Regions from separate parts of the Paenibacillus sp. FSL H8-0317 genome, predicted to be linked through region 3. Evidence: predicted binding sites of a transcription regulator. Region 3 holds the regulator's gene; each other region holds the start of a gene.

The links. The regulator Rex, encoded in region 3, represses fermentation and respiration genes when NADH is low (regulators of the CRP and FNR family bind a similar motif). The targets are predictions, from matches to a motif close to TTGTGAAATATTTCACAA.
Region 1: MHB43_RS29970 (formate/nitrite transporter family protein) is a predicted target of Rex. The motif match lies at 7,009-7,026, and genes of this name have one in related genera.
Region 2: adhE (bifunctional acetaldehyde-CoA/alcohol dehydrogenase) is a predicted target of Rex. The motif match lies at 9,246-9,263, and genes of this name have one in related genera.

The regions. Positions count from the first base shown of each region.
Region 1 covers NZ_CP150294.1:6,722,146-6,733,337, reverse strand. Annotated here, with positions in the region: gene MHB43_RS29995 (hypothetical protein) at 1-2,042, shown strand, start outside; gene MHB43_RS29990 (ABC transporter ATP-binding protein) at 2,529-3,413, shown strand; gene MHB43_RS29985 ((2Fe-2S)-binding protein) at 3,507-4,319, shown strand; gene MHB43_RS29980 (glutathione peroxidase) at 4,472-4,951, shown strand; gene MHB43_RS29975 (FAD-dependent oxidoreductase) at 5,471-6,832, shown strand; gene MHB43_RS29970 (formate/nitrite transporter family protein) at 7,135-7,986, shown strand; gene MHB43_RS29965 (hypothetical protein) at 8,045-8,320, opposite strand; gene MHB43_RS29960 (AbrB/MazE/SpoVT family DNA-binding domain-containing protein) at 9,059-9,349, shown strand; gene MHB43_RS29955 (hypothetical protein) at 9,495-9,908, opposite strand; gene MHB43_RS29950 (RNA polymerase sigma factor) at 10,213-10,797, shown strand; gene MHB43_RS29945 (DUF4179 domain-containing protein) at 10,766-11,192, shown strand, end outside.
Region 2 covers NZ_CP150294.1:4,775,118-4,786,309, reverse strand. Annotated here, with positions in the region: gene MHB43_RS21435 (Gfo/Idh/MocA family protein) at 100-1,038, shown strand; gene MHB43_RS21430 (hypothetical protein) at 1,071-1,385, shown strand; gene MHB43_RS21425 (AraC family transcriptional regulator) at 1,411-2,229, opposite strand; gene MHB43_RS21420 (Gfo/Idh/MocA family protein) at 2,420-3,532, shown strand; gene MHB43_RS21415 (sugar phosphate isomerase/epimerase) at 3,734-4,702, shown strand; gene MHB43_RS21410 (ThuA domain-containing protein) at 4,727-5,455, shown strand; gene MHB43_RS21405 (helix-turn-helix domain-containing protein) at 5,979-6,275, shown strand; gene MHB43_RS21400 (hypothetical protein) at 6,467-7,198, shown strand; gene MHB43_RS21395 (hypothetical protein) at 7,396-8,109, shown strand; gene MHB43_RS21390 (Crp/Fnr family transcriptional regulator) at 8,197-8,913, opposite strand; gene adhE (bifunctional acetaldehyde-CoA/alcohol dehydrogenase) at 9,344-11,192, shown strand, end outside.
Region 3 covers NZ_CP150294.1:4,523,365-4,534,556, forward strand. Annotated here, with positions in the region: gene MHB43_RS20020 (acetate kinase) at 1-808, opposite strand, end outside; gene MHB43_RS20025 (3-hydroxyacyl-CoA dehydrogenase family protein) at 805-1,677, opposite strand; gene MHB43_RS20030 (AAA family ATPase) at 1,811-3,313, opposite strand; gene MHB43_RS20035 (hypothetical protein) at 3,306-3,833, opposite strand; gene MHB43_RS20040 (DUF5590 domain-containing protein) at 4,128-4,658, opposite strand; gene MHB43_RS20045 (amidohydrolase) at 4,696-6,003, opposite strand; gene MHB43_RS20050 (redox-sensing transcriptional repressor Rex) at 5,990-6,643, opposite strand; gene dinG (ATP-dependent DNA helicase DinG) at 6,862-9,723, opposite strand; gene MHB43_RS20060 (tetratricopeptide repeat protein) at 9,865-10,512, opposite strand; gene panD (aspartate 1-decarboxylase) at 10,606-10,989, opposite strand; gene panC (pantoate--beta-alanine ligase) at 10,982-11,192, opposite strand, start outside.

The sequences.
Region 1 (11,192 bases), 2.2 Mb from region 3:
AAGACGTCGCAGCTCGCATTGGAGAATATTTCAGTGTTGCCGCGCCCGTGGTACAATCACGGATTGTGGACTATTTCATCTACGGTGTGAATAATGCCCGCGCCCAGAAGCGTATGCGTGCTGTGCAGGAATTGTATGCTGTGCTGGATCGGGATCCGCAGCTGAATCGAGCTTTCTTTGATAAAGTGCTGGCCAATGAATCGCTTACCAAGCTGTTGTTCGAGCCTTATCTCGACAATCAGTTGAAACGCACGGAATCAGCAGCAAACGTTGTGGAAGTGATCCGAAGATGGGTTACGTCCCATCCATCTGCGATCCACTACAGCTTCTTGCAGGAGCGGACAGCCAATGAGCTGCGTGAACGGTTATGTTCTGCTCCTAATCCGGTACAGTCTGCTAATGAAGCCCTACAGCGAGTTAGTGTGCTCGACCGGGTATCCATGGAAGATACGTATGATACAGGCATTACGGCACGAATTGGTCAAACTGAAGCTACAGCCCGCCCTAATCGAAAAGGGGGATCTCCGTCTGCCAGTCAAGATCCGGCGTATCAGGAGGAGTTAACCCGCCTTGCAGACAAGCTCGCTTATGTCATTAACTTGTTTATGATTCAGGATCTCGATCTGGATCGGGTTAACCGTGAACAGTTGTTAAGCATCGATATTTTGCAGCATGGCAATGAGGTGCGGGATTGGGCGGCACGTCAGGGCTCTGATGTATCCGCTCGAACGAACATGATGCTGGCTGCGAGAGTGTGGCTTAGTGGCGAGGGGAATGAAGAAGAGGCTTTGGAGGCACTTTCCCTGGCAGAACGCAATGAACTTCAACGCTGGACGCGTCGCTGGCTTGCCGGAGAGCTGCAGAATCATCCGGGGATCGCGGCATATGAAGCTTTGCCGATGGCTTTTTATCGGGGAGGAAGCGGCAGCAATCGGTTGGATTATCCTGGCCTGATTGAATTCATCCGCACCAATGCGAGTCGTGCTGAAGGGCTGTATCCATTCTTCGAATGGTCAGGAGATCATCGAATGTTTGTCCGGGGTTCCAATGCGCATAAAGGATATGCGGATGCAATCGTGGCTTATTTCAAAGCCCATGACCGTGAAGCTTTCAAGTCGAAGTCAGCTTTCAAACCGTATTACGTGAGAGCCAGCAAGACAATGAAGCCGGTCTATGACCGTGCGAAGACGGAATTGTCCTCTCCACTGGTGCGGATGCTAACGGGTAAAAGGAAAAATCTGTTCGGATTAATCCTCTTGATCCTGGTTCTTGGTATTGCTGGGGGTACATATGCATGGATGAAAGATTCTGTAGAGCCGCCAGCGGCATCCCCTCCATCTACCCAGGAGCCTGTCATACCGGCTGAACCTGAGGTGCAGCTCGCGGAGCAGATTGCTTATATGATTCCTGCGAGTGACCAGGAGGGTACGGAATTACCTGCTCAACTGGTGATCCGTTTCAGGAATGATACGGGAAGCACTGAGTTTGAGCAAGGCAAACTTCAATTGACGATGAAGGATGATAGCACTCAGGAGTTGGATACTACAGGCAAGTGGGAGAGTTTTAATCGGAATGAGGAGCCAGATAAGCAAGTTCCTTCCGATAGTAGTTCAGGAAGTACTTCCGAAGGGAGTACGGATGGGTCGTCAGCGGGAAACGCGGGGAACTCAGAGCAGACGGAGGAAGGCGATCAACAGGCCGATCCTTCAACATCGGGTGATTCCACTTCAGATCCTGCTACCGATACAACAACGGATACAGGGACGAATGCATCGTCTAATGCTGCGAGTGGAGACGCGGATCAAGGTACGGATGCAGATCAATTTACTGGTTCCACATCGCCTGACACATCTGTATCCAATGAACAGGGTGCGGATGCGAACACTCCTGCACAGATGTCTATTGGAGAGGTAGATCGTCTCTATCCGTATGGATTGCAGATTGATCTTCCAGCGAATATGGATGCCGAGAGCATTGTCAGTGTGAAGAGTACGCAGGGCAATATGACGGTGATCCAATTGATGCCACACCCTAAGCTGTAAAGCATATTAATTGAGCGTATTGCATAGATTCATTAAGTGTCTTTTAATCCATTAATGAAAAATTCTGACATCATACTTATTAAACAAGCGTATGTGAGATGACCTTGAACTTGAATTTCAAGGTCATCTTTTTTTGTTCCACATCCCGGATATAGCAAACGCATGAAAATAAATCAGTCATTCACAATTCGGACACAAAATTTGCGATTCAAGAGTTTGAAAGAAAGTCAGAAGTGATAAAGTGCGCGGAATGAATGAGAAAAGATCTCATGTGTACTTGAGAAAAGAGGGCGATTTCTGCTATAGAAAGACCAAATAAAGCACAAAAAGAGAAGAAAATTTGGTTTTTTATGTTGACAAATGATAATGATTATCAGTATCTTTAGTGTAGAAGATATTTGCGTCGGAAATACACAGAATTACAATTTCGTTTTTGTTGCCATAGCCGGATTACATAACCGGGATAAATGAGAGAGGGATGATCGCATGTTTCGTCTGGAGACGACCAAGCTGGATATCGCTTATGAGGAAAGATTAATTGTAGAGGATCTGAACATTCAGATTCCCCAAGGAAAAATTACAGCACTTGTTGGAGCCAATGGTTCAGGGAAGTCAACCATCCTGAAAACGATGGCACGTATTATGGCTCCAAAAGCAGGTAACGTATTGCTCGACGGGAAGTCCATTCATAAACAATCCACGCGTGAAGTTGCCAAGCAGCTTGCGATTTTGCCACAGAATCCAACAGCCCCTGAAGGTCTTACCGTTACTGAACTGGTATCGTATGGTCGCTTTCCTTATCAAAAGGGATTTGGCTCCATGCGTGCGGAAGACAAACGCATGATTGAATGGGCTATCGAAGTGACAGCCATGACTGAATTCCATGATCGTCCGATTGATCAACTGTCCGGTGGACAGCGTCAACGTGCCTGGATTGCCATGGCACTTGCACAAGAAACAGATATCCTTTTCCTGGACGAGCCGACTACATTCCTGGATATGGCTCACCAGCTCGAAGTATTGCAATTACTGGAGCAACTGAATGCCACAGCCAACCGTACCATTGTTATGGTTGTCCATGACTTGAATCATGCTTCCCGCTACGCACATCACATGATTGGTATCAAAAAAGGTAAAGCCATCGCTCATGGTTCACCTGTGGAAGTTATGAATTCGGATGTACTTCGTGAAGTATTTAACATTGAAGCAGATATCGTGATTGATCCACGCTCCGGTGTACCACTCTGCTTGCCTTACGCTCTTGCAGGCGAACGTCAGCAATCGAAGACGCCAGAGCAGAAAGTCATGAACAGTGCGATGGTTCATGCTGGAGGACGAACAGAACCACGTGTTCAAGCGACAGGAAGTTAACGAAATGGGCCATATGTGGTCCTTACATTATAGAATGAAGCCGCTGTGCATAATGCACGCGGCTCATTCGCATTCATGGGAGGTTTGCAACCAATGGGAGCAATCAACTACACGTGGTTAGAGCAATATGGACGTATAACGACCGGTCCGGTTAACGAACCGGTTTTTGGCATGCCTTTGACATTGTTAAGACATCCGGAGAACGCAAAGCTTATGCTCGAAGTCTATAATAAGCACCTGCGTACAGATTCTCTTCGCTCTGCTGCTGTATATTTCATGCACTCTGTTCGCGGTTTAGTGCTCGGTATTCATTACTTGACATCTATGTGTGATGCATCGCTGAATATTTCGTTGGAGAATATCCATTTGCAGTTGGAGGTTCAGGAAGGGCGTCCTGTAATCCATTTTCAGATTGTGGATGCAACCGAGTATGCCCATCCTGGTTCAGTCGACAACGGTGGTGGAGATGTATCTATCTCGCGGAATGAATTACTTACAGCATATTACGGTGAACAACTACGCCCACTGATTGAGGGGGTGGCCCTTGCGGGAGAAGCAAACACGGGTCAGATGTGGGCACAGTTCGCATCCATCCTGAGATGGTTCAAGACGATGGTGGTAAAGATGGACATTACAGAATCGGAACGAGAAGCTGTAATTCAGGGATATGAGCATGTCATTGCCATGCCACCGGAGATTCTGGGGTTACGCAAGAACTTGCTGTCATTCAAACCGGTCGAGATTGCTAATCCCCATCAACCTGGAGAGACCATGCTGATGAAGCCGACATGTTGCCTGCACTATCAGGTGTACGGTGGTCAGAATTACTGTTACAGCTGTCCCAAACTGACCAAGGCCGAGCGGCAAGAGCGGTATGATGCAATTGTGGCTGCCAAGTCAGGTTGAAGTGAGTCGGGAGCAAAGGGATATGGGTAGATCCGAGATTTGGTAATCGCATCCGATCAGGTTTATAATAATAAGACAGGCTGTAGGTTCATTGGTTATGCCAACGTGCTCGCAACAGTCCAAACCAACATATGTCATGGGAGGAATCAGTCATGTCCGTATATTCATATCAGGCGGTAACTACCGCGAACCAAGAAGTCTCACTGGATCTGTATCAAGGTAAGGTATTGGTCATTGCCAATACAGCCAGCAAGTGTGGACTGACCCCGCAATACGGTGAATTGCAAAAGCTCTATGATCGTTATCGCGATCAAGGCTTGGTTGTACTTGGTTTCCCTTGTAACCAGTTTGGAGGGCAGGAGCCAGGTACAAGTGAGGAAGCCGAATCATTTTGCCAGATTAACTATGGTGTGAATTTCCCGGTGTTCGCCAAGGTAGATGTGAATGGTGAGGAAACACATCCTCTATTCCAATACCTGAAGGAGCAACAACCCGGCGTAGGCGAAACAAGCGACATCCAATGGAACTTTACCAAGTTCCTTGTTAACCGTGAAGGTGAAGTGGTAGGTCGTGTTGAACCGAAAGAATCCCCGGAGACCATGATTGCAGATATCGAGAAATTGCTCGGTTAATACATGAACGTTGAGAAGCCTATCCTCGTATAAACGAGGATAGGCTTTTTTGATTATTTTATATACGCAGATTTATTCTCTTCACAGGTAGGAGTTGGCTCCATGAAATCAACTCTCTGTAATGAAAATTGAAGCCATTTATTTTTTGTACAACTAAAACATGAATGAAAGGCACGCTTCTAACTTTATGCGTCCATACAGGGATCGCGGAAGCCTTTGCATAGCATAAATCGACCCGAATCCGGGGAAAATGAAATCAATAAAATGAAGGGAAGAAAAGCTGAAGAAAAGCTGAAGAAAAGCTGAAGAAAAGCTGAAGAAAAGCTTGAATACAGGGAAATGACTTCTTTCGACAAACTTTTTTTGCTCAACCTATTGCAATGTGAAAAAGATCACATTATAATGAGTGTGTAAAGTGAAATTAATCACATACACAGTATCGATTAAGAAGTGAAATATTTCACAACCATAACAACCTTATATTCAAACTCATTTATATATTTCGAGGAGGAACTTTTAATGAAAATCGCAGTTATCGGATGTACACACGCAGGGACCGCAGCCATCGTAAATACCGCCAAATTGTACCCGGATGCTACCATCACCGTGTATGAGCGCAATGACAATATCTCCTTCCTATCTTGTGGCATTGCGCTCTACGTAGGTGGGGTTGTGAAAGACCCTGACGGTTTGTTCTATTCTTCGCCCAATCAATTGGCAGAGCTTGGTGTTGAGACCAAGATGCTTCATGAAGTAACAGCAGTAGATGCTAAGGGCCATACCCTTCAGGCTAAAAACCTGCAAACCGGGGAAGAATTTGAAGATACGTTTGACAAACTGATCGTGACAACGGGTTCATGGCCTGTCGTTCCGAAGCTTGAAGGCATTGAGATGGATAACATTTTACTTTGCAAAAACTACAATCATTCCAACACGATTATCGAAAAAGCCAAAGATGCCAAACGTGTTACCGTTGTAGGTGCAGGATATATCGGCGTAGAACTGGTTGAGGCTTTCCAGATGAACGGCAAGGAAGTTACCCTGATCGACAGTGTGGACCGTATTTTGAACAAATACCTGGACCCTGAATTCACGGATGCGATCGAAGATACGTTGACTGGACGCGGCATCAAGCTGGCTCTTGGTCAGACGGTACAGAAGTTTACTGGAGAAAATGGCAAAGTGACCAAGGTGATCACGTCCAAAGGTGAGTTTGAAACCGATCTGGTTATTCTGTGCATCGGCTTCCGTCCAAATACAGAGCTGCTCAAAGGCCAAGTGGATATGCTGCCAAACGGTGCGATCATCGTGGATAAATATATGCAAACCAGTCAAAAAGACGTCTTCGCTGCGGGTGACAGCTGTGCTATCCATTATAACCCTACAGGCAAAGCATCTTACATTCCACTGGCGACTAACGCTGTGCGGATGGGTACACTGGTAGCCCGCAACCTGGTTCGCCCTACGACACCGTATATGGGTACACAAGGAACATCGGGTATCAAAATTTACGAGCAAAATATCGCGGGTACCGGGATGACGGAAACATCTGCTGCTGACGAAGGTCTGATCGTGGAATCCGTGGTACTGGAAGACAGCTACCGTCCGGAGTTCATGCCTACGGCTGAGAAACTGTTACTCAAAGTGGTATATGAGCAGGCTACTCGTCGAATTGTCGGAGCGCAAGTAATGTCACAGGTTGATCTGACTCAATCGATTAATACGATCTCGGTCTGCATCCAAAACAACATGACCGTAGATGAGCTGGCCTTCATCGACTTCTTCTTCCAGCCACATTACAACAAACCGTGGAACTTCCTGAACACGGCGGGTCTGCAAGCACTGCCTCCAATAGAAGTAAAAGCACCAGCAATGGTGTAAGGAAGCAGAATAGATGTTGATATAAAATACTGAACCATAAAATGCACAAAGGCTGGCGAGCATATCGTCAGTCTTTTTTTGTATATCTGTAATGGAGGTGTAAGTAACATGCACGATATCCCTTGCTGTCAGAGTCATTCAATGACAAGCATGAATAACGACTTTTATACATAACATTGTGATAATTTGCACAAAGTTTTGTATAAGACCAAGATACAATTAGGATATGGTATTCAACGCATAACTAATGAATTTTAGATGGTCTTATCCAATGATGAACAATGAAGGAGAGGATGAATGATATGGCAGCAAAAACACCTCTTGAGGTTGCACAATATACGGCGCAAACAGGAATGAAGAAGGCACAATATCGGGACTCTTCTGTACTGGTGCTCAGTTTTCTGGCAGGGGCTTTTATCGCGCTGGGTTTTCTACTGGATATTCGGGTAATTGCTTCTGCGCCAGCAGAGTGGGGAAGTTTGGTTAATTTGATCGGTGCGGCGGTATTCCCAGTTGGATTGATTATGGTGCTCATTGGTGGTGGCGAGTTGCTGACGGGAAATATGATGGCTGTTCCACTCGCGACAATTGCACGAAAATTATCCGCGGGCAGCATGTTGAAAAATCTGACGTTAGTGACGATTGGTAACTTTGTTGGAGCTTTGTTTGTCGCGTATGCGTTTGGACATGTGCTTGGTCTGACTGGAGAGGGTGTATATCTGGCGAAAGTGGTGGATATGGCTGGACATAAGCTGCATGATGGATTCCTGCAGGCTTTTATCTCCGGCATCGGCTGTAACTGGCTGGTTGCGCTGGCCGTGTGGTTATCCTATGCATCCGATACGATGAGTGGCAAAGTACTAGGCATTTGGTTTCCAACGATGGCATTTGTGGCGATTGGATTCCAGCACGTTGTGGCCAATATGTTCCTCATCCCGGCAGCAATCTTCGAAGGACATTATTCGTGGGGTCAATATGTGATGAATTTCATTCCGGTATGGCTCGGGAATCTGACTGGAGGAGCTTTGTTTGTAGCTGCAGCCTATTGGGTGGTGTACCTGCGCCAAGTTGAGCCGAAAGTGAAGCCAGAGATAGCAACGTCGATCGAACCTGTGGAGACGGAGGCTAGAGCGATGTGGAGCAAACAAGCATAGAGGGCATTGCGTAGCATGTGTGGACGTAGGTCGTCCCCAACTGCCAATTAAATTTTTATTATTCAAAATATGAATTCATTGTTGCCCACATTCGATTGTACTCGCTTCGTACCGCTGAGAATGCACCGGGCTTTTCAGATTTATTGTTTGAATTTGGCTCAAACGTTAAATATTTATTACGTGATTTGCACTCATAGTTTTTGCTATTTATAAGGAATTCAATTCTATCTTTAAATGGTCTGTCTAATAATTTAACCACCATAATGTCTCCAGTACTGGTGGTTCTAGCAGGAAAATAAATCAAAAAGTAACCTTGTTCAAATCGGTACTCCATAGCACTTACCTCCATTCGAATATAGAATTTATTGCTAGTTAACTAAACCATCAAAAAGTATCTATACATCAATTATACATGATGAAGTTAGTGCATAATATTATTGTTTTTATCACCAATTTAGAGAGTTAACTGGACTCATTTGTGTACGTTACGGAAGGAAATAAAGTTTCACTATGACGATGATTAGGATGGGATTGCGTTCGATAAAATTATATCGGCGCGTACATGAATCCAAAAATTACAATTACAAATAAGTTCTAGGAAAAGGGCATTCCTGGATTATTGGGAACGCCTTTTGTGTGTCCTGTTGCAACCTAGGCTTGGTTTAAACAAGCCTAGACTAAGGGAAGGATTTCGGATCAGGAAGGGCTTCAGCTTCTGCAGGAGGATCGAAGGAGTGTTTATACCAATCAAGAAGACTAGGGCAAGAGCGGCCACCTAAGAGCCGCTACGCACTGCTGGGGGGTTACTTGGCCCGATACCTAGAGCGCCTAAGCCGTCCCGGCCAAGGCGCTTTAGGTTCCTGTGCCGCGCTTCACACCCCGCACTGAGCCTTAACAGATATTAAAGACCACCAACGTTCGTCTTTTAAGGCAATTTGGATGCTTGGCCAGCTCCTGCAGCTTGCCTATTTTTGTTCAAAACCCGAACATTCCATAGATAACATTATCTTAGTATCCGATAGAACTATAAATAATATGGTACAATAAGGAAAAAATAGGAGAGGAAACGGTGATGAAAAAAGATAAAGATACGGGAATGGTATACCACATAGACGCACTTGGACGTATTGTATTGCCTATTGAACTGAAGCATAACCTGGGGATCGAGCATGGAGATCCAATTGAATATTTTTTTGATGATCTACGCATAATTTTGCGGAAGTATAGAACATGTGAATGTACATTTTGTTCCGCAACGGAACAACTTACCTACTTTAAAGATTATTTCATTTGCAGTTCATGTATAAAAGAAGCTTTAGGGTCTGCTTGCTGCTACGTAGGGAGAGGAACGAAAAGCTTCTAAAAAAGAAGTGGTTCCTTCCATTGAAAAAAAACGACAGCCCCCAAGCGACCGGCATGCTGCTGCTCTCTTCGATCCGGACGAGATTCGCGCAGCTCCCACCCAGGACATCAGGACATGAGCTGAAGACGAGATCCATGCAGAACAATTAGAAAGTATCGAAAGATTTTGAAATATCATTGCGATACTTTTCGTGAACATCCGGGATAGGCCAAGGCATATTAATATGAATTTGTATGTTCAACTTCACCCACCGAGCAAATTTCTTGTGCACCTCTGTTATGTTCAACACTGCGATAAGATAAGCACTTTGCAACCCCGGAATATCTACCCCTAGAATAATTTCCATCAAATGAACGATTTTGATTTTAATTAAATCTTTCTTTTCTTCATGTTCGTACATCCAATCACGATGGATTTGCATATTTCCTTTACCATAAATGGTGAAATGAATGCCTCGGTCCGAATCGTGAATGAGCCCTTTTCCTGGTTTCTGCGCATTGCAGGCCTTCTTTAGGCTCCTCTGTGCGGGTTTGGTTGCGTATAATTTGCTTCGAGCCACTGGGCAAACTTTGCTGCAGGACCGGATGCTCCGGCACAAACGATGGTCAACCGCAGGCTTTATATGACCTCGTCAAGCTAAATAATAAGTAATACATAATCGAGCAAGGACTTGGTGTAAGACAAGCTCTATTTCCCTGTGTCTGAAGGCAAACAAATCTACTCCCCCTACTAATCACACGAATCGCTGCAAGCAAAGAGGAGGGAGATGGCAGTCAAAAGTATTTATAAAATAAAGAATAGCTAAGTGTCACAAATTGAAGTTTCCAATTGTTATATAAGTACACGGAAGGAGGCGATATCAATTGACTTCTGAACATCCAGACAATATTGACAGTGAGGAAATTGATCAAGTAATTCAGCAAATAAAGAAAGGCGATACTGATAAGTTCAGAGTCATCATTGAGAAGTACCAGAGGAGAGTTTACCTCTATAGTTATTACTTACTGAATGATAAAGAACAAGTAGATGACGCAGTTCAAGATATTTTCATTAAAGTGTATCAACATATTGGTGACTATACTAAAACAGTTTCTTTTTCTGCTTGGATTCACAAGATCGTTTATAACCACTCTATAAATTTAAATAAGAAGAAATTCAGAGATTATCAACTGCTTCTTGATTTTCAATATTTAAACAAAGTTTCATCCACTAATGAAAACCAGAAAAATTACATTGATGTGTTATTACAACAGCTTAATTTCAATGAAAAATACATTTTACTATTACGGGCTGTAGAGGAGTATTCTTTTGATGAGGTGGGCCATGTACTTAACATAACTGCAGCAAATGCTAGAAAAAAATATGAACGTATTCGAAAAAAATTAAATAGACACAGAAATGGAGGTTATGAAGAACATGAAAAAACACTTGGAACCACAAGAGGATGAAGTAATAAATAAAATTCGTGAAATGGATCCAAACAAGGATTTCTCAGATATCATTATGACAAAAATTAAAGAACAAAATATAAAACCTATCACCACTATTGAAAGGAGAATAAAAGTGAAGAAAAGGGTTATTGCTACAACGGTTGCTGCTAGTTTAACGCTGGTGATTGCAAGTGGATTTGTGTCACCTACAATGGCTGAATCTTTGCAACAAGTTCCTGGGGTAAAGAGTATCTTTAAGCTAGCAGGAGACTTAGGGTTAAGGGTAGCAGTTAAAGAGAATTTAGTTAACTTCCCTAACGTAAGTGCATCAAATGAAAACATATCTTTGGTAGTACCGGAAATTATTTATGATGGGACGAGAGTTTCCTTGAGCTTAGAGCGAAATCCAACAA
Region 2 (11,192 bases), 250 kb from region 3:
TCGTGCGAAGTGTGCTGCAATCACTGGCAAGTTGCTGTCCGAAGGGTTACACTATAGGACGTGGAAATATAGAACCGAACTGAAGGTGGAATGATCATCATGGAAACAACCCAACGTAAACGAGTTGCAATTATCGGCCTGGGCGATATTGCACGTAAAGTATATTTGCCTCTGTTAACAGCTCATCCGAACGTGGAGATTGTAGGCATTATGAACCGATCTCCGGAGCCGGTCAAAGCCGTTCAAGAGGCGTATCGATTAGAACGGGGAACAACGGATCTGAAAGAACTGTTGTCCTGGGACTTGGATGCCGTGTTTGTACATACAGCAACGGAAGCGCACTTTGACATTGTCATGCAATGTCTGGAACAGGGATTAGCCGTGTACGTAGACAAGCCGTTATCCTATACAATTCGGGAGTCGGAAGAGATGACTGCTTTTGCCGAGGCACAAGGACTGTTGCTGGCAGTGGGCTTCAACCGCAGATTCGCACCGATGTACCAAAAAGGGAAAGAATGGATGCAGGGTGGAAAAGGTTTTGAATCCTTGACAGTGACCAAACATCGTACAGGCATTCAGGATCGTCCTGCGGCAGAAACCATCTATGATGATCTCATCCATATACTGGATCTGATGTTGTGGTACTCGGATCATAATGTGGAGTTGCTTCATCAATGGATTCGGAAGAATGATCTGGACAGACTGCTGCATGCAACCGGAACGGCCAAGCTGGGCAGAACAGCTTACGGTCGATTCGATATGGTGCGTGAGGCTGGGGCAGACCTGGAGAAGATCGAATTGCATGGTGGTGGACGCTCTGTTGAAGTGGTGAACATGGACACGATCCGCTGCATGGAACAGGGGAGTCTGGAAACCAAAGAAACGTTCGGGAGCTGGGACACCGTGTTAACACGCAGAGGTTTTAGCGGAGCAGTTGATAATTTCCTGGCTTGTCTGGACTCGCCTGATGATTGCCTGATCAGTGCAAGTCACGTCATGGACAGTCATGAACTGGCGGAACAATTGATTCGCAAATAATTGCAGAATACACTTACGGAGGAATACAAGTCATGGATGAATATGAAAAGGAACGTAATAAACAGATCGAGGAAGCTGTTGTAGAAACCTATAAACAGGAAGAAGAGATGATGATCCTCGTATTTGCCCAGTGGTGTGTCAATAATGGTTTGGACCCGGAAGAGATGTACCGGCAAGCCTACCCGGATCAGCAAAGCAACGAGCGTTTGCAGCAGGTGCAGAAGTTGATTGTATCCAAGGAGGAAGCCGGTGAGATCCCGGATGATACGGTACTTGGCGTGTTGTCCATGTTTGGCAATGAAGATCTGGCGATGGTTGTATCCGAGGCCATAGCCGCGCGCAAATAAGTTCAACTTACGTATACTAATATGATTACATCTGTTCCCGGTGAATGACGCGGAATTCCTTCGGGGACATGCCGAACCGGGAACGGAATACCCGATGAAAATAGGTATAGTTGTTAAAGCCGGAAGACTCAGACACTTGCTCCAGGGTCATTGGACTGAAAATAATCCGTTCCCTGGCCATATTCAACCGTACGTCAAGCGTGTATTGCATGATGCTTTTGCCAAATGCTTCTTTGAAGAGATGAACACCCCGTGAGACACTGATGCCAATATGTGTTGCCACATCATCCAGCTTGAATAAAGAGGAAGCGTTCTCTTCAATGTAATTCTTGATCTCATAGGCCACATAATTGGTGTTGGTTATCGTGGGATGCTCCGCGAGCAGACGATCCACTTCAAGACATAAAATTCGCATATAATAACTTGAAATTTCCGGATAAGGATTGGAGATGCGGCGCTGTTCCAGCACGAGTTGTCGAAACAGGACCAAGAGGCTTTCCGTCAGTTCGACTTTGATTCGGGTCGGCCGTTTGTGACGCTTCCACCACTCATCCACCCAGGAACCATTAAAGAAGATGTGATAGTCGCCACTCTCCACCAGTCGTTCTCCCATCGGATTGGTTTCATTGTCTATTCTCAGCTCATAGGGCTCGTCAGGATCAAAAAGAAGCAGATCGCCCGCATCTATCAGGGACATGTCCCCGTCTATGCGTGCACGGCAACGTCCGTCTGTTTGCAGTCTTAACAGGTAGTTCTTCACGCCTTCAGGCTGCACCATAGCGTAGGGTTTACGATGAAATGAAAAGCCTGCTGTAAGAACTTGGCAGGATTGATCTGTCGGCATGGGCATACTCCTTGCAATTTGAAAATTATGACCAGATAGTTCATGTTTCAATCATATTATTCATTTTAATTGAAGCTGAAACGGAATACCATAGTATTAGATTCAAGGAACAGGAAACATCCAACAAAACATAAGTATCTCAACCATTCAAACGCAGATTTTCACCATGCGTAAGGAGATGAACGTCACAGTGGAGAAAATGAAAGCAGGCATCATCGGGTGTGGTAACATCAGCGCCATCTACTTGGAAAATCTCAAAAACAACCCGGTCATTGAAGTCGTGGCTGTTGCGGATTTGATTCGTGAACGCGCTCAGGAACGGGCAGATGAATTTAATATCGCAAACGTTTACAATGTAGATGAGTTGCTGCAAAATAACGAAATTGAACTTGTGTTGAACCTTACGGTTCCTGGCAGTCATGCCATGACCGATCTGGCTGCACTCGAAGCAGGCAAACATGTGTATGCCGAGAAGCCGCTGGCAATTTCTCTTGAGGATGGTCGCAAGGTTGTTGAGTTGGCTGAGGAAAAGGGATTGTATGTTGGTTCTGCACCGGATACCTTCCTTGGTTCAGGCATACAGACAGCTCGTAAGGCCATTGAGGATGGGCTCATTGGCAAGCCGGTTGCAGCGACTTCATTCTTTATGGGTGGAGGACCAGAAGCTTGGCATCCTAATCCGGAGTTCTTTTATGTCGCAGGTGGCGGACCGATGTTTGATATGGGACCTTACTACCTGACCGCTCTGATTACGTTGCTTGGACCGATACGCAGAATCAGCGCCTCGGCAGGCATACAGATTGCAGATCGCAAGATTGGCTCTGGGCCGAAGGAAGGCACAGCACTGCAAGTAGAGACGCCTACCCACTTGGCAGGAACCATTGATTTTGCAGAGGGTGCCATTGCAACCATGATCACCAGTTTTGATATTCGTGGAGCTTCGGATCTGCCACGTATTGAAATCTATGGTACAGAAGGTACGCTTAGTGTACCGGACCCCAATTATTTTAACGGGGAAGTGAAGGTTCGCAGATACGGTCAAGACACTTGGGAGACGGTTAAACCAGTCTTCGAAAGTGGACAAAACGAACGAGGCATCGGCGTAACGGAAATGGTTGAATCCATTCGTGCCGGACGGGAACACAAAGCCAGTGGCAAGCTTGCTTATCACGTACTGGAAGCCATGCATTCATTCCAGCGTTCTTCACTTGAAGGCAAGCACATACATCTGGTAAGCAGCTATGATTCTTTTGCAGTAACTCGCACAGTTCAAACTGAGATTGAAACCGTGGAATCCCACTAGTCTGAGCAATAAGTGTTCGAAGCTTGATGCTCTTACGGGTGAAGCAGAATAACCAGTATTCTTACGTTCAATTTCAGGATAGAAACACTCTCGATTTTCCACACTAATCAAACAGGCATGTGATCTGAACGGTAATTGTATACAGTTCAATATTCATGAATTCAGCAATCATACGATATCTAATCCAGGGAGGAATCGCACTTGAAACTCGGCGTATTTTTGGTACTATTCGGAGGACGTAAATTGGAGGATGCTCTTGATTATGTAGCATCCAAGGGATTAAAAGCAGTAGAGATCGGAACAGGTGGACATCCAGGCAATGCACATTGTAAGCCAGATGAGTTATTAAGCAATCCTACAGCATTGAAAAACTTCAAAAATGCAGTGGAATCACGTGGTTTGACGATCAGTGCACTCAGCTGTCACGGTAACCCGCTACATCCGCAAAAGGATATTGCCAAAGGATTTCACGATGATTTTGTTAAATCGGTAGAACTGGCTGAGAAGCTGGAAGTACCTGTAGTGAATACATTCTCCGGTTGTCCGGGAGACCATGAGGATGCTAAATATCCGAACTGGCCTGTTGCACCATGGCCAAATGACTTCCAGGAGATCCTGAAGTGGCAATGGGAGAACAAAGTGATCCCTTACTGGACAGAGTGGGGTAAATTTGCAGCAGATCGTAACGTAAAAGTTGGATTGGAGCTGCACGGTGGATTCTCCGTTCATACACCAGCAACCTTGCTGAGACTGCGTGAAGCAGCAGGTGAAGTGATCGGAGCCAATCTGGACCCAAGTCACATGTGGTGGCAAGGTATTGATCCGGTTCAGGCAATTCACATCTTGGGACGTGAAGGAGCCATCCATCACTTCCATGCAAAAGATACAACGATTGATCCGGTAAACGTGAACAAACACGGTGTAACGGATATGCAGGACTATACCAATATGCTGGATCGGGCTTGGCAGTTCCGCTCGGTCGGTTATGGACATGATAACAAGACTTGGGCAGATATTATGAGTGCCTTGCGTCTGGTCGGATATGATTATGTAGTAAGTATTGAGCACGAAGACGGTCTGATGTCGGTTGAAGAAGGATTCTCTAAAGCCGTGCAAAATCTCCAGCAAGTATTGATCGAAGAACCGCTGGGCGACATGTGGTGGGTTTAGAGCTACACTAGGGGGAAATTGAATATGATCAACGTCACCATTTGGAATGAATTTGTCCATGAGAAAATTCACGATGAAGTAAGGGAAGTCTACCCGGATGGTCTGCATCGAGCACTGGCTGACGGACTTGGCGGCGAAGGCTTTGCTATTCGTACAGCTACACTGGATCAGCCTGAACACGGATTAAGTGATGAAGTGCTGAATTCCACAGATGTGCTCATATGGTGGGGACATATGGCACATGATCGCGTAAGCGATGAGATCTCACAGAAGGTTGCGCAGCGAGTGCTGAACGGCATGGGAATGATTGTGCTCCATTCAGGTCATTTCTCCAAACCTTTCAAAGCGCTGATGGGAACAAGCTGCGATCTGAAATGGCGTGTAGCTGACGAGCAGGAAATTGTATGGTGTGTTAACCCATCTCATCCGATTGCGGATGGCATCGAAGGCAAGATTGTATTGGAAAAAGAAGAGATGTACGGTGAATTCTTCGATATTCCAGTGCCGGATGAACTGGTATTTGTAAGCAACTTCCAAGGTGGGGAAGTATTCCGGAGCGGATGTACGTTCCGGCGTGGTGAAGGTAAAATCTTTTATTTCCGACCAGGTCATGAGACGTATCCGACCTATTACAAACCGGAAATATTAAGAGTAATCAGCAACGCAGTGAAATGGGCATATCCTGCCCGCAGTTTTAAGCCGGAATTTGGCAAGAGTGAACCTGTAAGACCATTTGGTGGCGTGCTGGTTTAATTCATAATTTGCTTCGTGAAAGAGATATATCAGTTCAACTAACATTTACACATCAACGGAGAGGGCAGAAATAACTTGAAGAAGCGGAGCGTGCGCCTTTATCCCCGGATTTTTTTCCCTATAGAAAGAAATCAAAAAAATCTGGGGATAACAGCGATCGGAAAGTTGTTCTGACATTGAAGTGCTAGTGTAGATATTCTTTAGTTGAACTGATATAGATAACGTAAACGCAAGCATATACCCAGGAACCCTTCTCCGAGTCAATGATGACTGTGGCAGTTGGGTTCTTTTTGGGTAAGATAGTACTATGGGAAGTTATACGATATTTCCCATGGTTACGACGCAGCGTGTAATGTATACTGGGATATATGATCCATTTTGGATATTATGCTTCTAAAATTTAAACTTTTTAGTTGCAGGCGTTTTCTTTGAAGCTTAAATATGTTATTATGAAATATACTAACAAAATGTAAGTTGAGTGATCTCTAAAGAGGTGATTAATGTGGAAGGTCAAGACTTGCGGATGTGTCCGCGTTTTGAGACGGCGTTTTCTTTTTTGGGCAAGCGCTGGAATGGTTTAATTATTCAAACGTTGATGAGTGGTTCGAAGCGATTCAAGGATATCTCCAATCTGATCCCATCCATGAGTGATAAGATGTTATCCGAACGGATGAAAGATCTGGAGGGTGAAGGTATTCTGGTTCGTCACGTCTATCCCGAGACGCCGGTTCGTATTGAATATGAACTGACGGATAAAGGTAGAGCGCTCCAGCCTGTCATGAATCAAATTCAAGACTGGGCTGAGCAGTGGGTTGACTAACGTATAAGCATCACCCGCATTCGTTGCATGAATGACATAGACTCCTGATTTCCGTGGAAATCAGGGGTTTTTGTCTTAAGGATTAGGTGGAGCGGCGTTTTTCTCTTGGGCTATGCACATGTTGTCATGAGTTGTAGTATAATCTATAGAAAATGGCCACAGACGGCCGGAGCGAAGGAGGCCCACTCGTCATGAGAGAAGAAAGCTTATCCCGTGAAGTACGCTACGGCAAGAAAGATATTGCAGAACTTGAGAGCGCATCCATTCAGGTCCATCTAATTTACAAAAAAGCTGCAGAGTTATTCAAGCGCACAGCATATTCCCGATCGGTTAAGGATGATCTTGCCCAATTGAATACGCATTCTGTGAACAGCGATGGTCCGAGATTAGCTCCGGCGGTGCTGCAAAAATGGATTCAAACGTCCAGGGGCTGGAAGTGTATCGGATGTGAGCTGGGGCAACCTGATTCAACGATGTCTCAGATGGAAGAAACTATCCATGGTAAGCAATGGGTTCTGGATGTGGGAGAAGGTCGGCTGGTTCAGGCAGAAATGCTGATTCAGGCGGTTGTCTGGTCTCAATATGAGAAGATTCGAATGTTTGCACCATGGCTTGGTGATGAACCCTTTTATAGCGTGCAGGAATTGGATGTCATTGCCCGTTATATTGTGCCTACCTATTTCTCGGAACGACCTTTGCATGAGCAAGGCAAGGTATTCAAGGTACATCAACAATATGGGCAGATTCCGTTGTATCAGGAGTATGTAGATGCACCTTCATGCTGCGTACAGGTGGATGGTGGATTACTTGAAGGGCGATTGCTGACAGGGGTATATGTGTCTGAGGAGCAGTTCTTCGGACTTAATCCATATCTGAAAGATGGCGATGGAGGACGGACATACATGCAGGCTTGTGTCCAATGATAACGCAACCAATGATAACGTGAAAATAATTTAGATTGGAGAGCCTGTGTGCAGGCTCTCTTTCTTGTACAAGCCTTATTTGGAGGCGGAACCCTATAAAAGTAACGGCTTTGACACTTTTTTTTGCCGAAGGTTGTGCCATAATAGAGGTTATGGACAACAGGGTGAATGATTTTACGCAGGGTGGTGTTACCTACATGATGAAGAAAATCCCCGGTTACATAGGTGTATGTTTGCTCCTACTGGCGATCTTGGCTGGTTGTAGTGAGACACAGCCTTCTGAGCAGCCAATTGTCAAAGAGACAGAAACAGCGAATACAATCACAGTGGCTGTAGATGGCAGTACGTTTTTGCCTGATGCAACAAAGTCCATTAAGCGAGATTTTAGTGAGGGTTTGACAATCAAAAAAGCATTACTCAATAGCGGACTGGTTGATTTTACGGCAGATGGCAAACGGATTCAATCCGTCGGTGAAGTTTCTCTGGATTCTTCGCTTAGCTGGGCTGTCAAATTAAATGGCAAGGATATTGAGCAGGAAGATTGGGACATGGAGCTTCATGCCAAAGATGAAGTGATCATTTACGTGAAAGCCGCTGACAGTGGGGGGGATGGCGTTGCATATCAGACAACGTTACTCAAGGTTAGCGGTGGAAACATTATGCCAACTCTTAATCGTCAATATGCTGGCGTCTATGTTCAGGAGTGCACAGTTCGCGATGTGTTGAAGTCCAGCGGCATTGTAAGAATGTCGGAGAATAACAAATTTGTCGTTTCGGTCGAGAATGTCACGCCTCGTATGAATGAGCGGTGGGTCATTATGGTGAATGACAAAGAATTAATGGAAAATGGTTTGGACATGAAATTGAATCCACGTGATGCGGTAAAGCTTGAATTGACCAACGCATCCTAAGTATACCAAGAAGCCCAATCTCTTTTTAGAGAGATGGGCTTTTTTTCATTGAAATATATAAACAATTTCCGATTGCATAGTCAAATATTAAATACGACAGATCTCGTTCGGGCAAAGCTCACAGTGACAGATCCCTTGCAGCATCTTCAGATCTTTGATGACAATCATGCCATTGTCATATTCAATCCCATCTTTCTTACGCAGGTCGCTTAACATGCGGTTTACACTTTCACGAGTGGCTCCAATCATATTGGACAGATCCGTGTGGGTAATTTTTTTGTGAATAATGACATGCTCTCCATGAGGCTCACCATACGAATTCGACAACCGAATGAGGGTGGAGCAGAGTGCACCCGGTTTGCCGTATAACATGAGATCCCGGAATTTGGTCTGTGTCAACCGGTGGTGGATGCCCATCCATTTCATAAAGTCGATCGCAAAGTCACAATGCTGGCAGATTAACATCTCCAGGTCTTTATGCTCCAGTACACCGATCTCACTATCCTCTAATACTTCCGCAGAGAAGCTGTGTTTAGAGCCAAAGAAGGGATCAGCCTGCCCAATCATATCACCGGATTGATACATGTACATGATCAGTTCCTTGCCTTCATCCGTGGATTTGGTGATCTGGGCACGACCCCGTTTCATATAATAAAGTTTGTCAGAGATGTCGCCTTCCCAGTACAGATGTGTACCTTCCGGATAGGTTCTATCTTTCATGGTAACCAACAGATGGTTGAAATTTGCTTCCGAGAAACAGTTGGTATTACCGCGCTTTTCCAGTACAGTTGTTAGTTCTCTCATAAATCTATCTCCCCTTTGTGTCCATCGGACGACCTTCTGTAATAAGCAGTAGCCTCCGAGGTTCGCCGCAAACCGTTGCCGTCCTGATCAGGGTCATCTCGGCCGGGAGGAAGGACGGTACAAATTGCGGTGGTTCAATTTTTAAGTTCAGTATATACCTAATCTTACCGTTTGAGGGGGAAGGAAAGGGGGCAAAAATGACGAAATTTCAAACATTGTGATAAAATTCACTTTTAATGGGGAGGATGAATTTTACAGCCCTATATTTTAAATAGGAAGTGAAAATGGTCGTATGAAGGACACTACAAAACTTAAATTAAATTTGTTATACTTTGTGAAAAAAATCACATAATTAAGTTTATTGTCATGTTACGATGTGAATGTAAACGAGAGAGACAAACTAATACGAACCTTTAGGAGGATGAGGGAGATGGCTGTAAAGAACGAAGTCGCCCCAGCAAAAGAACCGACAGCAGGTCAGTATATTCAAACGTTAATCGACAAAGCGAATAAAGCACACGCTGCATTCATGAAGATGGACCAGAAGCAGATTGACCGGATTGTGCAAGCGATGGCGCTTGCGGGTCTGGATAAACACATGATGCTCGCTAAGATGGCCGTAGAAGAAACAGGCCGCGGAGTATATGAGGATAAGATCACCAAAAATATATTTGCAACAGAATATGTGTACCACAGCATCAAGTATGACAAAACCGTAGGTGTGATTGAAGATAACGAATATGAGAGCTTCCAGAAAATTGCGGAGCCGGTCGGCATTATTATGGGGATTACACCCGTTACCAATCCAACATCAACGACGATGTTTAAAGCACTGATCTCCATCAAGACGCGTAACCCGATCATCTTTGGTTTCCACCCATCTGCACAGAATTGTAGCCGGGAAGCCGCCAAAATCCTGCTGGAAGCGGCTGTGAAACATGGTGCACCAGCAGATTGTATTCAATGGATTGATGATCCTTCCATGGATCGTACAAACGAACTGATGAATCACAATGATGTGGCTCTCATTCTGGCAACAGGCGGATCAGGCATGGTACGTGCAGCGTACAGCTGTGGTAAACCTGCACTGGGCGTAGGACCGGGTAACGTACCTTGCTTCATCGAGAAAAGCGCGGATATCAATCAGGCAGTAACGGATTTGATCCTGTCGAAGTCTTTCGATAACGGCATGATCTGTGCTTCTGAACAAGCGGTCATCATTGAAGAACCGATCTTTGATCAAGTGAAGAAAAAAATGATTGCAAACGGCTGTTACTTTGTTAACAAAGATGAAGCAGCAAAATTGACAGCGGGTGCGATTAATGCCGAGAAATGTGCGGTGAACCCGGCGATTGTTGGTCAATCTGCGGTAAGCATTGCGAAATTGTGCGGTATTGAAGTTCCAGCAGGCACCAAAATTCTCGTGGCCGAGATTGAAGGGGTAGGTACAAAATTCCCATTGTCGGCTGAGAAATTAAGCCCGGTACTGGCTTGTTACAAAGTTAAAACGGCAGCAGAGGGAATTGAACGTGCAGCAGAAGTGGTTGCTTTTGGCGGCATGGGTCACTCCTCGGTTATCCACTCCACAAATGAAGAAGTGATTGGCAAATTCGCAGATCGTCTGCAAACTGGACGGATTATTGTGAACTCACCATCCACACACGGTGCCATCGGGGATATCTACAACACAAACATGCCGTCATTGACACTGGGATGCGGATCATACGGACGTAACTCGACTTCTTCCAACGTAACCGCTGTGAACTTAATCAATGTGAAAAGGGTGGCTCGCCGTACCGTGAATATGCAATGGTTCAAAGTGCCGAACAAAGTCTATTTCGAAAAAGGGGCAACGCAGTATCTTGCCAAAATGCCAGACATCACACGTGTAGCGATTATTACGGATGCCATGATGGTGAAGCTTGGATATGTTGAAAAGGTAGAACACTATCTGCGTCAACGCCAAATGCCAGTAGCGATCGAAGTATTCTCCGATGTTGAGCCAGATCCATCCACAACAACGGTAGACCGCGGAACCGAAATGATGCGCCGCTTCCAACCAGACTGCATTATCGCACTCGGCGGTGGATCACCGATGGATGCTGCCAAAGCCATGTGGTTGTTCTATGAATACCCAGACACGGACTTCAACGACCTGAAACAAAAATTCATGGATATTCGCAAACGGATCTACAAATATCCACGTCTCGGCGTAAAAGCGAAATTTGTTGCGATCCCAACCACATCCGGTACAGGTTCTGAAGTGACATCGTTCGCGG
Region 3 (11,192 bases):
TGTTCAACATGGAGTTCACTTCACTTACGCTCAGTTCTTCCTTGTTCATTACATAAGGTACGATGGCTGGATCAAGGTCACCACTACGTGTTCCCATCATCAGTCCCTCAAGTGGAGTCATACCCATCGAAGTATCCACGGATACGCCACCTTTAACTGCCGTTACACTACCACCGTTACCCACGTGACAAGTGATGATTTTCAGATCTTCCAATGGACGATCCAGATACTCAGCAGCAGCCTTGCTTACGAAATCATGGGAAGTACCATGTGCGCCGTAACGACGTACTTTATATTTTTTGTAAAGCACACGCGGAATAGCATACAGATAAGCTTTTTCCGGCATCGTCTGATGGAACGCTGTATCAAAGACCATTACCTGTGGCACACCAGGCATATTTAATTCAGCCGCACGAATACCCATCATTGCTGCAGGGTTATGAAGTGGAGCCAAGTCGAACAAACGACGAATTTCAGCTTTGGCAGCATCATCTACCAATGCAGATTCTTTAAATGCTTCACCACCGTGAACAACACGGTGTCCAACCGCTTGAATTTCACTTACAGAATCCAGTACACCATTTTCTTTGTGAGTCAAAATATCAATGACTTTACGGATCGCTGTTGTATGCTCCAGAATCTCACTAACTTCTGTAACATCCTCACGGCCTGTCGGTTTGTGTGTCAGGATGGAGGAATCCATTCCGATCCGCTCTACCAGACCTTTAGCCAGTACAGATTCGTCAGTCATATTATACAGTTGATATTTGAGCGAGGAACTCCCCGCATTAATTACGAGTACTTTCACAGTCGGTCACCATCCTTGTCGTACTTGAAGAATCCTTCGCCTGTTTTGGCACCCAGGTGTCCTGCACGCACCATTTTCTTCAGGACTGTAGAAGGACGATATTTCAATTCTCCGAATTCACGGAACATTCTTTCGAGTGCAGCTTCAACAGAATCCAATCCGAAACGGTCAGCCATTTCGAGTGGTCCATGTTGGAAGTTGTATCCGATACGCATTGCATCATCGATATCTTCAGCAGATGCAACACCTTCTTGCAATACATGCAACGCTTCGTTAATCAGCAGGCAGATCAGACGGGAAGTTACGAATCCAGGGGATTCATAAATCATGACTCCTTTTTTGTCCGCTACTTCTTCAACAAAACGTCTGGTCTCTTCGAATGTTGTATCCGAAGTTTTCAGTCCACGAATAATCTCTACAAGATCAACCCGGGATACCGGGTGAATAAAGTGCATGCCAATAACACGCTCTGGATATTTGGTCGAGCTTGCAAGCTCGGTCAAACTCAGCGTGGATGTATTACTTGCCAGAATGACATTGCTTGGACAAACTTGGTCCAGTTGGCTGAATACTGCTTTTTTCGCATCCAGATCCTCTGAAATTGTCTCAATGACCATGTCGCAAGTTCCAAGTTCAGCTAAATGAGCTACCTTGGTAATGCGGGAAAGAATCAATTTCTTCTCCGCTTTTGTAATCGCCCATTTCTCCAGTTGTTTATCCAGATTGGTTTCGATCATGTCATATGCATGATCCAGCTTTTGTGTTGTATGCTCCACGAGAAGCACATCAAGTCCTTTAGCTGCGAGCATCTGGGAAATACCTTGTCCCATCGTACCGCCGCCGACAACTCCTATTTTTTTGAAAAACATGGTTCTGCTCCATCCTTTCGGTTCTCTATTTCTCTATTGTACCCTGTTCGCCGAAAATTACAAATTTCGACCCAACATATAATAATATCTTAGCACGAGTGAAATGTAAAAAAAAATAACCAGCATAAATAAATTATGCTGGTAGAAGGGCACTGTCACGAAATTGACAACGAAATTGTTCGCCAGACAAAACTTCCTCACGAATCAAGATGTCGAGTGAATTGTCGAAAATTGTCCGTTGTTCTTCAAGCAACCGCTTCGTCTGTTCCATCAGTTCTTGCAGAATTAATTTATTCTCTCTCATCAGTTCCTCGGTTGTCACCATATCCATGTTCACTATCCCAAGTGAAGTCAATCCGGAAGCCATCATCGTCTGCACAACATTGGTTGCCTGATCGAAGTCATTGCGTGAACCTGTGGAACGACCACCGTAGTACATTTCCTCCGCAGCTGCTCCTCCGAGTGCAATCATGATCTGCTCTTCCAGGAAGCGCTTCGTATATAGGAACTGTTCCTGTTGCGGGTTATGACGGACATATCCCAGCGCCTGACCACGCGGACTGAGTGCCACCTGACTAACACTGCCTGGACGAACAAGTTCAGCCATAATGGCATGTCCCAACTCATGAATAGCGACCCTTTTCTTCTCTTCCACACTGGACTCACGGTCTGTCTTTTCACCCATCATGACTTTATCAATAGCCAGAGACAAGTGCCGCTGTTCGATGTTCAACAGCCCATCCCGCATGGCGTATATTGCCGCTTCGTTCATCACACTTTCGAGTTGTGCACCAGAGAAACCATATGATTCTTCCGCTGTTTTCTCCAGATTAACTTCCTTCAACAGAGGTTTGTTCACCGCATGCAGTTCCAGAATATGCTTTCTGCCCTTTTTGTCAGGCAAGTCCACTTGAATGTGACGGTCAAAACGTCCCGGTCGCGTTAGGGCGCTATCCAGCATCTCTTTACGGTTCGTTGCAGCGATAACCAGAATTCTTGGCGTATCGGAAGAATAGATTCCATCCATTTCCGTCAGGAGCTGATTCAGAGTCTGATCATATTCACGCTGTTGACCACCCTCACGTTTCCCCCCGATGACATCGATTTCATCGATAAAGATAATAGCGTTTTCCTTATTTTCCTTGGTGGCACGGGTTCTCGCGTCCTTGAACAAATCCCGAATTCTGCTGGCACCCACACCAACATACATTTCCACGAATTCACTACCCGATGCTGCTACAAAAATAGAATCGGTGTAATGTGCAGCAGCCTTCGCCATCAACGTTTTCCCTGTCCCTGGAGGGCCCGTCAGCAAGATCCCTTTTAACGGGCGAATCCCGAACTTCCGGATTTCTTCATGTTTGATCAGAAAGTCAAGCGCTTCACGCAATTCCTGCTTGGCACTGTCCTGTCCACCAATTTCTTCAAAAGTAAGCTTGGAAGGTCCTTTTTTCTTACGTTTACGTTCCTGTGCAGCGCCTACTGTAATCCCGCCACGCATTTGCATCATGAACAGCAGACCACCGACAACCGCCGCCGCAATAAGAATCGGAACAATATTAACACCAGTAAACGCAAGGAAAATAATCAACACAGGAAAAAATCCGATGGCAACTTCTTTTGTCCATTTAGGCATTAGGCCACACTCCTATCTGACCGGGCACACGCGGCAGAATTATAAACTTGCTAGCATCTCCGTCACTGAGACTGACATATACATTGTTGTCATCCATAGCTGTATTCACTTTAATCCCGTTCGTCGCCATCTTCGACAACGTTGGTGTAATTTCGGTGTACTGCTTGTTCTCCATCGCCTGGGCTACGGTAAACATGGCATCACCCCACCAGTTCTCAAGCGCCTCGTTGGAATGATCCACAACATCCAGCTTTAACGAGCGTGAACCAATCACCGTCTGTCCTTCTTTGTGAATATATTGTACCAGTCTGCCCAAATCAACATCAGGTTGCAGATCCAGTTTCAATTGTACGTCATTGCGGTTAATAGTTAATTGAACGTCATTGACTCCATCGTACTGGTTAACCATCTTTTCAATCGGATTCTGCACGGCCACCTGACGATATACAAACCAACCTCCAAACAACACAACGGCTGAAATGACGGCAGTTAAAGCAATAGGCAATACTTTTAGCTTCAAGTGAATTACCCCTCCCAGATTTTGGCCTAACCTACTGGCTTATTGGTATATACGAATCATTGACTCCTGCGATAATTTCGACAGGTTTATTTGTTTTGAATGTAACTTTGAGTACATATCTGAGTATATCACATCGTATATACAATTTCGAAGGCGAAAATATGAATAAATTATTAATTTTAACTATTTAAATCAAAAATGTTTACAGACAACACAAAGAACCGGTTCAGTCGGATATCCGTCTGCCGGTTCTTTCATTTCTTTAAATTCTCTAGTTATGTCACTCTATTTGTTCTAGCTGTTCGGGAGTGTGTAGACCAGGTCCACCTGTTCTCCGTTGCTAAAACGATAAAAGCGATAGTGGTTATGCGTACCGTCTTTATAATACACTTGCCACACATATATTCCATTCACAACTCCGGGCATGATTCGCTTAATCTCACCGGCAGGAACTTCAGAACTGAAGCGATTGCGGATCTGCGCTTCGGACATGCCATTCTGCAGCAGCTCACTGTGTACAGCGTTTGCACCCTTAGCCGGTTGATTGTTTGCATCGAATTTAACCCAGACCATAACATCCTGGTTATCCTTATTTTTGCCGATCAGGGTCCAGTAGATATTGTCAGAGCCTTCTTTGTCTCCCCAGATGTACTTGCGCAATTCATCATAGGATGTAATGCCCAGTTGCTTCTGTGCTGCCTCTATAGCGAGCGCTTCTTCCTTGCGCTGGTCCTGCGTGACATAGACGTAATAACGCTGAAGTCCAAACAGAATCAGAACCAGTGCAAGTAGCGAAATCCATATCCACTTCTTTTTTTTCTTCAAAAGCCGAACTTCCTTTCCCTATGATGCTGTCCTGCAATTAACGAGCAAGCAGACCATCAAATGCCAATTGAGACTCACGCAAAATACGTTCTTCATCCAGCGTCAGACATTCGCCATGTTTCACCACTTGTTTTCCATCCACCCATACGTGCTCAACATCTTTGGCAGAAGCCGAGTAGATCGTATGTGAGATCAGGTCTGTATGTGGATAGAAATGTGCCTGTTCAATATCAAGGGCGATAAAATCAGCCTTCATGCCGACCTGAAGCGCTCCGGTATTGTTCAAGAAGATGGATTTGGCACCATATGACGTTCCGAGTAGTAACGCTTCGCCTGCCGGTACTGCCGTCGGGTCACCAGATACACCTTTGTGGATCAATGCAGCCAGTCTCATTTCCTCGAACATATCCAGGTTGTTGTTGCTTGCTGGTCCGTCTGTTCCGAGTGACACGGTAACTCCTGCTTTCAGCAATGCAGGTACCCCCGCAACTCCGGAAGCAAGTTTCAGGTTACTTCCCGGGTTATGGGATACAGCCACATCATGACGGGCCAGAATTTCAATCTCTTCATCATTCAGATGCACCGCATGTGCAACCAGGGATGGACGGGAGAAAAAGCCCAGTTTCTCCAGATGTGCCACAGGACGCAGTCCATAATCAGCCACGTTCTGCTCCACTTCACGAAGCGTTTCAGACATATGTGTATGGAGAGGAAGGTTTAGGTCATTCGCTACCTGTACAAGCTTCTCTATGTAGTCAGGAGGGCATGTATATGGGGCATGTGGCGAGATTACGGTTGTAATACGACCATCTGCCTGTCCATTCCACTCACGTGCAAACGCTGCCGACTCCTCCAGCTTCCGCAGTTGCTCTTCTTCCGAGCACAGCCCGATTACACCACGTGCCAGTGCTGCTCTAACGCCGGATTGCTCCACAACTTTGGCCACTTGATCCATGTGATCGTACATGTCCAGGAAAGCCGTAGTTCCGCCTTTCAACATTTCAAGCACCGATAGCGAGGTTCCCCAATATACATCTTCTGAAGTCATTTTCGCTTCCATCGGCCACATTTTTTCCTGCAACCATACTTGCAATGCAAGATCGTCTCCGTGCCCTCTGAGCAACGACATCGCTGCATGACCATGCGTATTGATCAGACCCGGCAGGAAGAACAGTCCTTTTCCATCTACCTTGGTACTATTTTTGTCTTCATCCGGCAATGTCTCACCAATATGCACAATCTTGTCATTCTCAACAACCATGTATCCTTGGACCACGTTCCATGTTGTGCCGCCTTCATTAACGGCAAATTTGCCGTTGTGGATTACCCATCTATTTGTTGTCATCTTCCTCGTCGTCCTTTCCAGTCTCCAAGTAATAGGCCAAACTAAGCAGATCCGTTGTAAAGTCAGCATGGTGAATGCGGATATGCGGCGGTGTTTTTAGAATTGTTGGTGCAAAATTAAGGATCGCTTCGATTCCGGATTCAATAAGCTGATCGGCTACATTTTGGGCTTCCGTATCCGGAACCGTGATAATTCCGATGCGGATGTTATCCGTTTTAACCGCTTCCGTCAATTCATCCATTGGTTTTACCGTCAAACTGTTGATTTGACTACCAATCTTCGGTCCATATGCATCAAATACAGCAACAATCTTCATGTTGTCTTTCAGATATGCGTTGTAGTTGGACAAGGCTTGACCTAGATTACCCGCGCCTACCAGAGCTACATTAATTTGCTGATCGATCTTGAGAATGTGACGAATTTTCTCGATCAAATAGGATACATCATACCCGATCCCTTTACGACCAAAATCACCGAAGTAAGCCAGGTCTTTACGAATTTGGGCCGGATTCAGATCCAGCCTCTGTCCAAGCTCTTGAGAAGAAACAGTAGCCACCTCACGCTGATGCAACTCGTTCAAATAACGCAAGTATACAGGCAGACGTCGTACCACCGCTTCCGAAATTTTATCCGATTTCATTCTTGCTCCCCCTTACCAAGGCCACGATAAAATAATAGATGAAAAGATGAGCATTCTGTATAAACTCAAAGATAAACGTGACATTTTATACAGAATGCTCCTTGTAATTTAGGTTATAAGTTCTTGCGTGCAACTGCTTAAATCGGATACGGGAATATCTAATAAAGTTTAACGCCAAACAATAGTGTCATGCAATGATGTAACGAACAAAACAACCATTATTTTTGTTCATTAGCAGGTTTTTCCAACCACTCGGTAATTCGTGGAACCATCTGCTCCGTGAGCATGTGTTCCATTTTGGGACCAGGTAATGAATATAAAAAGAATTTACCATAGTACGCTTCAATCACCCGTGTATCATAAACAATGACAATTCCTCTGTCCTTCGCTGTACGCACCAACCGGCCAAATCCCTGTTTGAAACGAATGACCGCTTGCGGCACGGACAGTTTCATGAACGGATTTTTCTTCTGTTCCTGAAGCAGCTCACTCTTGGCTTCCACCAACGGATGATTCGGTGGCTGGAAAGGCAGTCGAACAATAGCGAGACAGGTTAGGGCCTCTCCCGGGATATCTACACCCTCCCAGAAGCTGCTTGTGCCCAAAAGTACCGTTGCTTTGGCATCTTGGAACCTGCGAGTCAATTTGGAACGACTTCCACTGTCAACGCCTTGCCCAAGTAACGAGATGTCGTTACCAGAAAGAGCTTCTTTCAGCGGATCATAGACCTGTCGCAGCATCTTGTATGAAGTAAACAGAACCATCATGCGTCCACGCGTGGCAATTGCCGTCTCTGCGAGGGATTGCACCAGCATATTAACAAAGTGCGCATCACCCACACTTCCCTTCACACTCGGGAAATCACGCGGAATCACCAGAAGTGCCTGATCGCGATAGTTGAAAGGTGAAGGCAGCATCGACGTTAACAGCCGATTATTCTCGGAAGCTTCCTGCAAGCCAAGCTGTTCAATCATGAACTGGAATGACTTATCCACAGAGAGCGTAGCCGATGTAAGCACAACACTTTTCTTTTTGTCAAAAAACAAATCCTTAAGCTGTGCACTGACATCTACAGGTACGGCATACAGCTGGAGAGATTTACTGCGGAACTGGCCGCTGGCTTCCATCCAGTACACCGTTTTGGCGTCATCCATTCGCATGAAGAAACGTAGATTCTCCTTCAATGTGGTCAGATCTTTCAGCAATCCTGTAATGTCCGTGATCAGACTATCCGATTGATAATCATCCTGATCCTCTTTCACCTCAAGCAGCAATTTGTCCCCTTTGCGAACCAAATCGCCCAGAGTCACATAGATCTGGTTCTCCAGATCCTGCAACTCCTCCCATTTAGCAGGTTTCTGAGATGCTTTCAGACGCAGTGAAAATTGCCCCGTCTCTCCCGGTGAAGCATCACTTCGTTCAGGCAACAGACCGAACAAGGCATCGCTCATACGATCCCACAGCTCCTTAACTTCAAGAGCGAGCGGGAACATTTGATCCACCATGGAGCCCCATTGCACTGAATTTTCATGCCCGGATAACTGGGAACGAAGCATAGGCAACTGACCATTACGACTGTCTTTAAACAGGCGGGTCAGTGTATGAACCAAGGTGAAATATTTCATATGCATTCCAAGATGTTTACCAGCGACATCCTCCAAATGATGTGCCTCATCGATCACAAGACTCTCATAGGCTGGCAGCAACTGATGCGCGGCTTTTACATCCGTAAATAATTTGGAGTGATTGGTGATTACGATATCAGACAACCCTGCTTCATGTTTGGCACGATGGTAGAAGCATTTACGGAACCATGGACAGGATCTTCCCAGACATGATTCGGATTCGCTCTGTACCGTCTCCCAGAAGTCCCCTCCGCGTCCGCTAAGGTTAAGTTCCTCATCATCTCCGGTTTCGGTCTGCGTGAGCCAGACAATCATCTGAGCCGCTGTGAAATAATCCTCTTTAGGTGTGGCGAATTCACGTTTATTGATTTTGTGTTCAAATTTGCGCAGGCACAGGTAATGTCCACGTCCTTTGAAGACAGCAGCCTTAAACGGGAACGGAACCACTTGGGTCAGCATCGGAATGTCTCGCTCTCTCAATTGCTCCTGCAGATTGATTGTATGCGTGCTAACCATAACTTTCTGTTCTTGCTTCACACTTTCGTAAATAGCAGGCAACAGATAACCCAGAGATTTACCAGTGCCTGTTCCTGCTTCGATCAAGAGATGTTTCTCTTCATCCAGGGCTTGCCTTACACTGCTGAACATCTGAGTCTGCGCTTCACGCTCTTCGTAATGATCCAGTGTATCCTTCAGGTTCTCCCGAACCTGGTCCATAAACTGTTCGAAGCTTACACCATCAAGGGGGTTAGCCTCCCGCTCATCGCGTGGTGCACCAATATCGGTCCAATCACTTACATTAAGAGCAAGCTGACGATAATAGGTATGTCCGTCCAGATCCTGAATCGGCTCTGCTTCCTTCTCACTGCGCATTCCGTCCAAGAACCAGCCCAAGTCACTGTCTTCTGGTGCAAACAGGTCACTGAGGCGCTGAATCGTTATGAGCGGTAATTCCTTTAACTCATCCAGACACTTGAGCAGCACATAGGCTGTCGCCAGTGCATCACTGTCTGCCTGGTGAGGGCGATCATGTTGAAATCCAAATTCGGAAGACACATAACCGAGTTGATAAGAACCCAGTGATGGGAATGTGATCTTCAGAAAATCAATCGTGTCCAGAATGCGGCCGGTGAACGGCAAATAACCGCAACGGTCGAGAGCATTCTGCAAAAAGTGAAAATCAAAAGCGACGTTGTGTCCAACAAGCACCACATCATTAAGCAGCGGAACCATCTCCATCATCATCTCTTCGAGTGAAGGAGCGTCCGCCACATCTTCATCGGTAATACCCGTTAACCCCGAAATAAACGGGGGAATCGGTACACCAGGGTTCACATAAGAACTATATATTTGAGTTATGCTGTAGTCATGATCTATGATGGCAAGTCCGGCCTGTATAATCTCACCGTCGGACTGCGTGCCGGTTGTTTCGAAATCCAATACGGCAAATTTCATTGCAATGTACGGTCCCTTCCATTCCAGTCTATGTTACAGCATAGCAAAAAAAAGGGGATTTGAAAATTAACTGACAAAAAAGCGGTGTCCCCGCCGCTATGCCAAAGGAGGGAACACCGTTTTTTGTCGCCGAATTCCCGCTTAATGAAGGGTCGTCAGCTGATTAGCATATTGCAATTTTCCCCTGTTCAACCTGCAAGCTTCCATGTTGTACAGTGGTTCGGTCAATGTCGGGTCATACTGAAGGGCCTGTGCAAAGAGTGAACATGCAGCTTCGGGATTCGCAAGCTTGGCTTGAATACAGCCTAGGGCGTTACATACAAGCCCTTTTAAGCGGGGTGAACCCTTAAGGTACATGATCTGCTGCAAATGTGTCCCGGCTTCCGCCATTTGTTCCAGATTCAGATACGCGAGCGCCAGGTAAAAACGAGTCAATGCACTCTCCGGATGGTCGGTCACAACCCGGGAGAACTGCATGATCGCCTGCGGATACATCTGTAATTTGAAATAACCCTGACCTCGACTGAAACATTCCAGATGGAGTTCAGGCAGAGCGGTAACAGCTTCCTGTTCCGGTTCAAGGGAAGCAGGCTTATCCATCTCCCGCTCCCTCACCTGGCTCATCTTTTCTTCAAACATCAGCCATTCATCCAGCATTCCGTCACTCATCCGCTTAAGCAAATTCCACTTTTGCAACAATTCCTGTTTGTTCAGGCCTTCAGCGGAAGGATAGCTCTTGATAATTTCATCTAACATGTCGTTCATTTCTGCGAAAACATGCTGGAACATCGATGCATCCCCACCCTTGAAAAAATGGATTAGTGCAGTGACCTGTACTCATTTTTTGCTTCAAGGGCCGATTTCATTCTCCTTACCAGTCGATTACATAATTGTTGCGTGGACTTCCTGTTTCATCGTTTGTACAGGTTTATTCTGTCCATCTACAAATACAACGGTTGGTTTGTGAATATTTGCCTCTTCTTGCGACATCATGGCGTAAGAAATGATAATGACGTTATCTCCAGGCTGCACCAGACGTGCAGCTGCGCCGTTAAGACATATGACCCCGCTTCCGCGCGGTCCTGGAATCACATAAGTTTCCAGACGTGCACCATTGTTGTTGTTCACAATTTGCACTTTTTCGTTTTCCATCAAGTCGGATGTTTCCATCAAGTCTTCATCTATGGTAATGCTACCCACATAGTTCAAATTGGCTTCCGTTACCGTAGCCCGGTGGATTTTGGATTTCATCAGTGTTCTAAACATGGGACAGTACCTCCGATTTTTGCAACCTTATATTGTCAATCAATCTTGTTTTTCCAAATTTCACCGCAAGTGCGATGAGCAGATCGTCACGTCCTTGAATTTCTTCCTGATCTGCGAGCGGCTCCAGACTTGGAAAAGCCTGAATCTCGGCGTAGTCGATAACAGCAAGCGGTGAGCTTGCAATCTGCTCGCGCAGAATACGA